3 regions of the Streptomyces sp. NPDC047853 genome follow, and region 3 is predicted to be linked to each of the others. Evidence: riboswitches for the same ligand, from Rfam matches in the RefSeq annotation. Region 3 holds a riboswitch; each other region holds the start of a gene.
What was found. A riboswitch is a leader RNA that binds a small molecule or an ion and turns the genes downstream of it on or off. The one in region 3 is predicted to bind cobalamin.
Positions count from the first base shown of each region.

Region 1 (3,382 bases), on a different contig from region 3:
CGGTGGACGTGCCGGTTGCGGTCTGCGTCATCGGAAGCTCTTGGGGTGCAGCCCGCGGGCCAGGTCCTCGACCGCGTAGGCCGAGCGGATGCCGACCAGGGTGGCGGTCAGCGGCAGGACGACGAACCGCTTGTTCCTGACGGCGGGTACGTCGGCGAGCGCGGGCTGGGAGAGCAGGTACTTCTTCTTCTCCTCGACGCTTCCGGCGCCGGCGTAGTCGTAGATGGCGATGACCTCGGGCCTGCGCTCGACGACCTGCTCCCAGGAGACGTCGCCGAAGACGTCGTCGAGATCGGCGAAGACGTTCTCGCCCCCGGCCAGCCGGATCAGCTCGGTGCCGAGGCTCTTGCCGCCCGCGGTGAAGGCGCTCTTGTCGCCGCTGTCGTAGACGAAGACGGGCACCCGGGGCTCGCCCCGGACGCCGGTGGCGGCCTTGCCGACGCGGCCCTCCAGGTCCGCGACCAGTGCGTCGGCCCGGTCCGGGACGCCGAAGATCCTGCCGATGGTGCGGATCTCGTCGTACGTGTCCTTCATCGTCACCTGCTTCTCGCCGCAGTACTCGCGGTTGAGGTAGGTGTCGATGCCCGCGTCGGTGAACGCCTCGCGGGAGCGGCCTTCGTTCTCGGCGAAGGCGCTGCCGTAGCCGCCGTAGACGAAGTCGGGTTCGGCGTCCAGGACCTTCTCGAACGACGGCTCCCTTCCCGCCAGTTCGGGGATCGCCTCGTAGTCCTCCTTCAGCTCCGGCAGCACGGCGGAGTCGGGGAAGGCCGTGCCGACCATGCGGTCCTTCAGACCGAGCGCGAGCATGAGTTCCGCCGGGTGCTGGTGGATGGTGACCACCCGCGACGGCGGCCTGTCGTACGTCGTCCGCACGCCGCAGTTGTCGACGGTGACCGGGAAGCCCGCGGGCGCGGCGGCGGTGGCCTCGGCGTCGCCGCCGCCCTCGTCGGATACACCGCAGCCGGTGGTGAGCAGCACCGCCGACAGTGCCACGGCAGCGGCCGTGGCACGAAGGAACCCGCGCGTGCGGGCAGGGGTGAACAGCTGGGACACGTGAAGCCTCCTGGAGTCCGCGCTCCTCGGATCGGGCCCGCGACGGACCAGTGTCCTGACTCCCGGATCGACGTTCCCCCCGCCTTCCCGCGCGGTGCGCAGTGGCGTGTCGGAGGGGCGCTCCCCGGTCACAGTGGCGGGACCGTGCCGGATTCGCACCGGCTTCCTGTCTCCCGTCGCGGCGATGACCAGGTGATCCTACGTTTCGCCGAGCCGACGGCGAAAGGGCGTGCGGTTTCCGGCCGCACGCCCCGCTCCTGCCTCACCCTTCGCGGACGGCCCGCAGGACGAGCCGTTCGGCGTCCTCGTCGTAGGGGCGGCCGTCGAACCCGCCGAAGACCTCCACGCGGCCGAACCCGGCCTCCTCGGCCATCCGCCGCAACTCCACGGCGCTGTACACGAACCACGTCAGGGTGGCCCGCGTCACCCGGTCGCCCCGCACCAGCACCCACTCGCTGCGCAGCCGCGCCCACTCGTCCAGCACGGTGTCGGTCTGCACCATCAGGTCGTCGCCCCGCCGCACCACCTTGGGCGGGGTGACCCGGCGGGCCAGGAGTTCCTTCCCCGCGAGGTCGAGGACGAGCGTGCCGCCGGGCGCCAGGCAGGTGTACATGGTGCGCAGCACGCGCGCGTTGTCGGCGGGGTCCTCGAAGTACCCGAAGGAGGTGAACATGTTGAGGACCACGTCGAAGCCGCCCGGTGCCTCGTAGTCGCGTGCGTCGGCCCGCACGTACGTCACGTCGGCACCGGCGTCGGCCGACCGCTTGCGTGCCCGGTCCAGCATGGCCGGGCTCAGGTCGACTCCGGTCACGCGGTGCCCGCGGCGGGCGAGGGGCACGGTGAAGACGCCCGGCCCGCAGCACAGGTCCAGCACGCGTGCTCCGTCGGGGAGGGCGAGCAGGGGAGAGGTGTCGAGCAGTTCCTCGGCCTGCTCGTAGCGCTGCTCGGAGAAGAGGAAGTCGTGGAACTCGGTCCAGAAGTCATCGTCCTGGAATCCGCCCGTCCGTGTCATCGCGCGTCAGTGCTCCTTCGTGGTCGCCGTCGGGGACAGGGGGCCGCGCCGGGCGACGGCGCAGCGTGAGCAGCAGAGGGGGAAGCAGCAGGCACTGGGCGGCCGCCAGCAGCCAGAACCAGCCGGTGTGCCCGGCCCGTTCCCCGAGGCCGTACAGCTGCCCGCCCAGGGCGCCGCTCGCGCAGGCGCCCAGGCCCGCGGCCAGCCGCTGCTGCCCGAAGACGACGGCGTCGGAGCGGGGGCTGCGGCGCAGCGCCTCCAGGTCGTTCTTGAGGAACAGCACGATGTCGCCCAGAGTGATCAGCGCGCCGCCCGCCAGCAGGGCCGCCCGGGTACCGGCCGCCAGCACGGCCAGGCCCGCCGCCAGGCCCGTGAAACCGACCGCGAGGGCGAGGGCGTACGGCATGCGCCGGATCAGACCCGACGCGAGCGGCTGCACGACGATGACCAGAGCGAAACAGAGCAGCAGCACCACGCTGTAGAACGCACCGGAGGCGCGCTCGACGGCGTACACCGCCAGGAAGTGCTGGAAGTGGAAGTAGAGGTAGAAGGCCAGCGCGTTGGCGGCGAACGGCAGGGGTGCGAGGCCCGCCAGGAGACCCGTGGCGGCCTTCTCGCCCGGCCCGGTGGTCTGTTCCGCGTCCGTTCCGGGCAGCCGCGCGTGTCCCACGGTGACCGCGAGGAACAGCGCCGTGACGGCCGCGAAGAGCCAACCGGGCGAGGACAGGACGAACGGTCCGGCGATGAGCGGGCCGACGGCCATCCCGGCGTTGAGCGCCGCGTTGCCCGCCGAGAGGAAGGCCGGACGGCGCTCGTCGTCGACGCCGTGCACCAGGTAGGCCTTGTTGGCGGGCAGGTACAGCGCGGCACCGCAGCACGTCAGGACCAGCGCCCAGACCGCCAGCGGCGGCCAGCGCAGGGCCAGCAGGAACCCGGCGAAACCGGCGGTGCGTACGACGAGGGCCCACAGCATCGTGCGGCGCAGCCCGATCCGGTCCGCCAGGGCGCCGCCGACGATGCCGCCGGAGAACTGCACGAGCGAGGCCGCCGCCAGGACGACGCCGACCGTGCCGAGCCCCATCCCGAGCCGTTCGTGCAGGAACACCGACATGAACGGCAGGACCATGAAGCTGCCGAGCGGAATGAGGAACGAGCTGACCAGGAGGAACCGCAGGGCGCCGGTCAGCGGGAACAGCGAGGCCCGCCGTCCCGCTCGCCGGGTGGTGCGCTCACCCACCGGGCGCCGCCCGACCGGCCTCGGGGAAGGGGTCGGTGAGCACCCGCAGGGCGCCCGCGGCGGCCACCGCGCGGTGGGTG
Region 1 covers NZ_JBIDCI010000009.1:130,922-134,303, forward strand. Annotated here, with positions in the region: gene ACGF5T_RS18795 (iron ABC transporter permease) at 1-31, opposite strand, end outside; gene ACGF5T_RS18800 (ABC transporter substrate-binding protein) at 28-1,053, opposite strand; cobalamin riboswitch at 1,102-1,223, opposite strand; gene ACGF5T_RS18805 (class I SAM-dependent methyltransferase) at 1,316-2,065, opposite strand; gene ACGF5T_RS18810 (MFS transporter) at 2,034-3,302, opposite strand; gene ACGF5T_RS18815 (ATP-grasp domain-containing protein) at 3,295-3,382, opposite strand, start outside.
Region 1: linked by a shared signal. The riboswitch ahead of ACGF5T_RS18800 (ABC transporter substrate-binding protein) and the one ahead of ACGF5T_RS03135 (ribonucleoside-diphosphate reductase subunit alpha) in region 3 are both predicted to bind cobalamin.

Region 2 (3,382 bases), on a different contig from region 3:
TGCCTCACGACACACGCACACCGTTGCCGCGGTGGCCCGTGCCCTGGAGGCCCCTGATGACGTCAGACACCAGGCCGGACGAGGACGGGGCGGTAGGGGCCCCGCCCGGACTGCCGCGCCCTCCCGGTGACCGCGTCGCTCTGCGTGCCGATCTGCGCTCCGCCCTGCCGGACGCCACCGCGGCGGTGGTGGTGACGGCACTCGTCTTCGCGTTGCTGTGGGCGCGCATGGAGTCGGGTGCTTCGGACACCGTCGCGGTGATGCCGTTCATGGACGATGCCCGTACCTACTGGATGTACCTGCTCAGCCAGGCTTTCGGCTGGTCGGGACTGCTGTGGGCCTGGTGCACGGTGATCTTCGGCCTGTTGCTGTCGGGGCCGCGCCCCGCCCGGCTGCCGGTCTCCCGGCAGGTGCTGGAGCGCTGGCACCGCACCACGAGCCTGACCACGATGGCGCTGATGTTCGCGCACGCGCTGATGTTCGCCGCGGAACTGGTGCGCTACGAGACGGCACTGGACTGGGCCGAGCGGCTGTGGGTGGGCTTCGCCGACAGCTTCGTCCCCCTCTGGTACGACTCCGGCACCGGCCGGATCGCCATCCCGATCGGACAGGGCGCCCTGTACCTGGCGGTCCCGCTCGGGCTGCTGTTCTACGTCCGGCACCGCTTCGGAGCGAAGACCTGGCGACGCCTGCACCGCTTCGTGATCGTCGTCTACGTGCTGAGCGTGTGGCACACGCTGCTGTACGGCACCAACGTCTGGTACGGGGAGTGGCCGCGCACCGTCCTGTGGCTGCTGCAACTCCCGATCGCCGCACTGCTGTTGCTGCGCCTGCTGAGACCTGCCCGGCGGGCGGAGCGGTTGGGTCCGGCGGGCGAGGGCGCGACCCGGCCGGGGTGGTGGGTGCGGGCGGCGGGACGGGTCGTCGCCGGAGCCGTCGTCGTCGGGCTGGTCATCGTGGTGGTGTCGGGCCGTGACGGCGGGCGGGACCGTCCGGAGGATCCGCCCGCGACGGCCCCGCACGCCCAGGAGACGGACTGACGGCCGGCACCGGGCGGGCGGCACGGCGTCCCGGGATGGCAGGATGGCCGGCGACAAGGGCGACGGCGGAACGAGGAAGCCGGTGTGAATCCGGCGCGGTCCCGCCACTGTGATCGGCGAGCGACTCCCGACAGGCCACTGCCCGGCGACGGGTGGGAAGGCCGGGACGAGCATCGACCCGAGAGCCAGGAGACTCACGCGGTCGCCTCCTCGACGGACCACCGGGGCGGATCTCCCCGGAGAGAGGGACGGCACCGCATGCCCGCAACGCCGACCGGACCCACGACGGACGACGCGAGGACCGCCCCGGCCACCGGCCGCGTGCCGTGCCGCGTCGTCGTGTGCCGCGACTGCTGCTGCGGCACCCGCAAAGTGCCCGGCGTGGACCACGCGGCCCAGACCGAGCGCCTGCGTGCCGCGGTGCCGGTACGCGTCTCCGACTGCCTCGACGTCTGCGAACAGGCCAACGTCATCGTCGTACAGCCCTCCGCGGCGGGCCGGGCCGCCGGGGCGCGGCCCGTCTGGCTGGGGCTGGTCAACGACCCGGACGCGACCGAGGACATCGTCGCCTGGGCACGCGCCGGCGGGCCGGGCGTCGCGCCCCGGCCGGACATCCTCGACCTGTACGCCATCACACCACCGCGCCGGCGCCCGGCCTCCTGACCGTACGCACACGGAGCGCACGAACACACGGAGTCGGAGAAAGGGACAGCAACCGTGCACGCAGCCCGCGCCTCGACGGCGTCGGTCACCGCCGCCCTGCACGACGTGGCGGGCCTCGGCGGCTTCTTCGCACTGCGGGTCGGCGGAGAGGACGACGGCTGGCATCCGGTCACCCGCTCCTACGAGGCGGGTTTCACCGACCTCGCCGCGGCCGTCGCACGCCGTCACCGCACCCGGGAGCCGCGCGTCGACGTGTCCATCGCCCAACTCGGCCACGCCGCCCGCCTCTGGTCACCGGTGCTGGCCTGTGCCGTCCTGCACGGCATCGTCCTCGACCTGGAGGGCCTGCAGCGGGCCGACGACGGACCGGCCCTGCGGGTGCCCCGCCCGGCCGGCCGGTACGTCGACCGGGCCGAGGGCGATTCCGTCCGCGCCCTGTACGAGCAGGTGACGGGTCATCTGTCGGCACTGGCCCACGGCCTGCGCGTCAAGGTCGCCCCGCGGCTGCTGGACGGCAACTCGGCGTCGGCGCTCGCCGGGGCCGCCCAGGCCCTGCTCGCGCTCCGTCCGGCCGTCCGCGGACCGCTCACCGACCTGACGACCGCGCTGCTGGACACCGGACGCCTGGCGGGCACCGGAGTGCTGACCGGCCCCGACCTCGCGTTCCGCCGCAGGAGCTGCTGCCTCTACTACCGGGCGCCGGCCGGTTCGAAGTGCGGCGACTGCGGGCTGGCGTGAGGCGGGCGCCGGCCTCACCTCCCGGCGGCGGAAGGCCAGGGCTCGCGCGGTCGGACAGCCCCGGCCCGTCCTCGTCCGGTGCCTGACGGACCGAACACCCGCGGGACCTCGACGAGGTCGCCGGTAAGGTGAGGGAGACGGGGGCGTCCGTACTGCGGTGACCGTGGCCGGACGGGCCCCGGGCGCCGAGCGGTTCGGCGCCGGCCACCTGTACTCGCCCGAGCGGGGGTGTCATGTCCGCTGACCACTGCGCGTCCGCCGAGGAGGTCATCCCGGTCCTCCGGGTGGGCGACGCCGCGGTGTCCGTGCGGTGGTACGCGAGACTGGGCTTCGTCCAGCAGTGGGAGCACCGGTTCGAACCGGGCTTCCCGGTGTTCACGGAGGTCGCCCGCGGCCGCCTGCGGCTGTACCTGTCGGAGCACGAGGGGGACGCGCCGCCGGACACCCTGGTGTACGTGCGGGTCGCCGATCTGGACGCGGTCGCCCGGGAGTTCGGGGTCCGCCCCGAGGAGGCGCCGTGGGGGCGGGAGCTGGAACTGCGTGACCCGGACGGCAACCGCCTGCGCGTGAGCGCGGTCGGCGCATAGGCGGGGCCCCCGCGGTCACGCGACCGTGCTGCGGCCCACCACCGTGCCCGCGCGGTCGATGCAGATCACGTCCACCCTCACCGGCGCCCCGCGCAGCACCGCGAGGGCCTCGTCGCGGGCCGCCGTCGCGACCAGGTCGCCCAGGGGCACCCCGGCGGCCTGGCAGAGCTGGAGGGCGGCGAGGCCGGTGTTGGCCCCGATCACCGCGTGGGCCAGGGCCTCGTCCGCGCCGCCGCGCCGGGCCAGTTCGGCGAGCAGGCCCCGGTCGACCTGGGACCGGGCGGAGTGCAGATCCAGGTGGCCGGCGGCGAGTTTGGACAGCTTGGCGAAGCCGCCGCAGACGGTGAGCCGGTC
Region 2 covers NZ_JBIDCI010000009.1:137,968-141,349, forward strand. Annotated here, with positions in the region: gene ACGF5T_RS18830 (ferric reductase-like transmembrane domain-containing protein) at 57-1,040, shown strand; cobalamin riboswitch at 1,110-1,236, shown strand; gene ACGF5T_RS18835 ((2Fe-2S) ferredoxin domain-containing protein) at 1,299-1,703, shown strand; gene ACGF5T_RS18840 ((2Fe-2S)-binding protein) at 1,758-2,441, shown strand; gene ACGF5T_RS18845 (glyoxalase superfamily protein) at 2,675-3,028, shown strand; gene ACGF5T_RS18850 (cobalt-precorrin-5B (C(1))-methyltransferase) at 3,044-3,382, opposite strand, start outside.
Region 2: linked by a shared signal. The riboswitch ahead of ACGF5T_RS18835 ((2Fe-2S) ferredoxin domain-containing protein) and the one ahead of ACGF5T_RS03135 (ribonucleoside-diphosphate reductase subunit alpha) in region 3 are both predicted to bind cobalamin.

Region 3 (3,382 bases):
GTAGGCGATGCCGATGCCGCCGGCGTGCTTGGAGAGGCGGGCCACCTGGTGGAGGCGGTCGTAGAGGGAGTCCAGCTCGTCCTTGGGGGAGTCGAGGAGGTAGCAGGACGACATCTGGGCGTGCCGGGTGCCGGAGTTGAAGAGGGTGGGGGAGGAGGGCAGGTAGTCGAGGCGGCTCATCAGCCCGTAGAGGGCGGCCACCTCGTCGGCCGAGCGGGCGGTGTCGTCCTCGGCGAGCCCGGCGGCCACGCGCAGCATGAAGTGCTGGGGCGTCTCGACCACCTTGCGGGTGATCGGGTGCCGGAGCAGGTACCGGCTGTGCAGGGTACGCAGACCGAAGTAGCCGAAGCGGTCGTCGGCGGCCGGGTCGATCAGCGCGTCCAGCCGCTCCGCGTGCAGCCGTACGAACGCGGCGGTGCGGTCGGCGATCAGGCCCTCGCGGTGACCGGTGGCGACCGACCCGGTGAAGGAGGTGACGCCCTGGGAGGCGGCCTCGGCCCGGATGGTGAGGGTCAGCAGGCGGGCGGCGAGCCGGGAGTAGACCGGGTCCTCCGAGATCAGTCCGGCGGCGGCCTCGGTGGCCAGCTCGCGCAGCTCGGCCTCGTCCGCACGGGTGGACCGGCCGCGCAGCGCGGCGGCGGCGACCCGGCCGGGGTCGGCGCCCGGGAGGTCGGCGGTCAGCTCGGTCAGGGTCCGCAGCAGCGCGGTACCGGGACCGTCCGGTTCCGCGGTCGCCGCCACCGGGGTCGCTGAAGCCGGATCGGCTGGCGCGATGGTCACGTGGAGCACTCCCTCGCTCGGCACGGGGCCTGGCGGAGGGCAGGAGGCAGCTCACGAGCGCGCACGGCGTCGCGTCCACCGGCCCACTCCACGAGGCCCGGACGTCATGGCACCCGGGCCAAGGCGGCCGGGCGCACTGTCGGCAGGTCCTCGGACTCAAGCCCGTGCGCGGACACGTGGGGACGCGGACACGCACAAGTACACCGTTGCGGGACAGTTCCGGATTCGCACCGGATTCCCCTGCGGCGACAGCGAGCACGAGCATACATCTTGTGCCGGGCGCCGCCAGCACCCCCAGATGTTGTGTCCGTGAGCGTGCCGGGAGGGTGTCAGAGCGTCAGTTCGTAGGTGAGCAGGGTAAAGTCGTCCAGCTTCGGCAGGGGGTTCCAGTCGCGCTCCGGGGTGCGGGTGAAACCCAGGCGCGCGTAGAGGCGGTGGGCGCCGTGCATGGTCCGCTGGGTGGACAGCACGACCCGCGCGCAGCCCGGCACGGACCGGGCGCGGTCGACGCAGGCCCGCACCAGCGCCTCGCCGGCGCCGCGTCCGCGCGCCTCGCGGGCGACGGCGAGCATGCGTATCTCGGCCTCGCCGGGACGGGCGATGTCGGCCATCGGGCCACCGCGGGGCACGAAGGTGACGCCACCGAGCACACCGCCGTCCGATGCGGCGACCAGCACCTCGGCGGCGGCCGCCCGCCGGGCCACGGCGCGCAGCTCGTGGAGGTAGGCGTCGTCCTCCCCGAAGTCGAGGAGGCCGTCGCCCAGGTAGGCGCGCGCGGTGATCTCACCGAGGGGGGCGTACTCCTCGGCCGTGGCACGCCGGATCACGAAGTCCATGAACCCGAGTGTGCCCGACGGGTACGACAGCGGGCCGCCGGATTTCTCCGACGGCCCGCATGGGGGAGGGGATCAGTGCGAGGTGCCCGCCGTGGCCGGCGGCAGCTCCACCTCGACGCCGGGGTCGCCCGCGTCCGCCGTGTAGTCACCGGGCTTGGTCTCGTCGACGCCGTCGGGAGCCTTGAGCGCCCGCATGACGAAGGTCAGGACCACGGTGACCACCACGTTCAGCACGAAGGCGGTGAGGCCGATGTAGCCGATCTCACCGATGCCCGGGATCTCGTCGGAGGAACCGCCGAAGTGCTTCTGCGTCGGCGAGGCCACCCCGTACGCGGCGACCGTGCCGTAGACCATGCCGACCGCCCAGCCGCCGAGCAGGGCCCAGCGGTGGAACCAGCGGGTGAACAGGCCGCCCACCAGGGCCGGGAAGGTCTGCAGGATCCAGATGCCGCCGAGCAGCTGGAAGTTGATCGCGACGGTCTTGTCCATGCCGAGCACGAACACCAGCGCGCCCACCTTCACCAGCAGGGACACCAGCTTGGAGACCTTGGTCTCCTGGGCCGGGGTGGCGTCCGGCTTGATGAAGTCCTTGTAGATGTTGCGGGTGAAGAGGTTGGCGGCCGCGATCGACATGATCGCCGCCGGGACCAGGGCGCCGATGCCGATCGCCGCGAAGGCCACGCCGGCGAACCAGTCCGGGAACATGTTCTCGAAGAGCTGGGGGATCGCCAGCTGCCCGTTCTCCACCTTCACCCCGGCCGCGATCGCCATGAAGCCCAGCAGCGCGAGCAGGCCCAGCATCAGCGAGTACAGCGGCAGGATCGTGGTGTTGCGGCGGATCACCTCACGGCTGCGCGAGGACAGCGTCGCGGTGATCGAGTGCGGGTACATGAAGAGCGCGAGCGCGGAGCCCAGCGCCAGCGTGGCGTAGGTCCACTGGCCGCCGTGGTCCGGCGTCAGCGAGCCCTTGCCCGACTCGGTGAACTTGTCGCCCGCCGCCGCGAAGATGTCGTCGAAGCCGCCCAGCTTGATCGGGATGTAGATGATCGCCACCGCGATGACGATGTAGATCAGCGTGTCCTTCACGAAGGCGATCAGCGCGGGCGCGCGCAGCCCCGACGAGTAGGTGTAGGCCGCCAGCACGCCGAAGGCGATCAGCAGGGGCAGGTCCTTGATGAACCAGTTGGTGTCCTCGCCGCCGCCGAGGCCCATCACGTCCAGCACGGCCTGGATGCCGACGAGCTGGAGCGCGATGTACGGCATGGTGGCGAGGATGCCGGTCACGGCCACCGCCAGCGACAGCCCCTTCGAGCCGAACCGGCCGCGCACGAAGTCCGAGGTCGTCACGTAGCCGTGCTTGTGGGAGACCGACCACAGCCGGGGCAGGAAGGTGAAGATCAGCGGGTAGACCAGGATCGTGTACGGCACCGCGAAGAAGCCCGAGGCGCCGGCCGCGTAGATCGCCGCCGGCACGGCCACGAAGGTGTACGCCGTGTACAGGTCGCCGCCCAGCAGGAACCAGGTGACCCAGGTGCCGAACGAGCGGCCGCCCAGGCCCCACTCGTCGAGGCTGTGCTCGTTCTCGGCCCTGCGCCAGCGGGCGGCGAGGAAGCCCATGGCGGTGACGAGCAGGAAGAAGAAGATGAAGACGGCGAGTGCGACGCCGTTCACGCCGTCGTTCACTTCGAACCGCCTTCCCGGCGGGCGCGCTGGTCACGCTGCCACAGCTTGTAGGCGATCATCGTCAGCGCGGTGGAGAGGACCAC
Region 3 covers NZ_JBIDCI010000001.1:673,692-677,073, forward strand. Annotated here, with positions in the region: gene ACGF5T_RS03135 (ribonucleoside-diphosphate reductase subunit alpha) at 1-780, opposite strand, end outside; cobalamin riboswitch at 904-1,085, opposite strand; gene ACGF5T_RS03140 (GNAT family N-acetyltransferase) at 1,110-1,616, opposite strand; gene mctP (monocarboxylate uptake permease MctP) at 1,689-3,299, opposite strand; gene ACGF5T_RS03150 (DUF3311 domain-containing protein) at 3,296-3,382, opposite strand, start outside.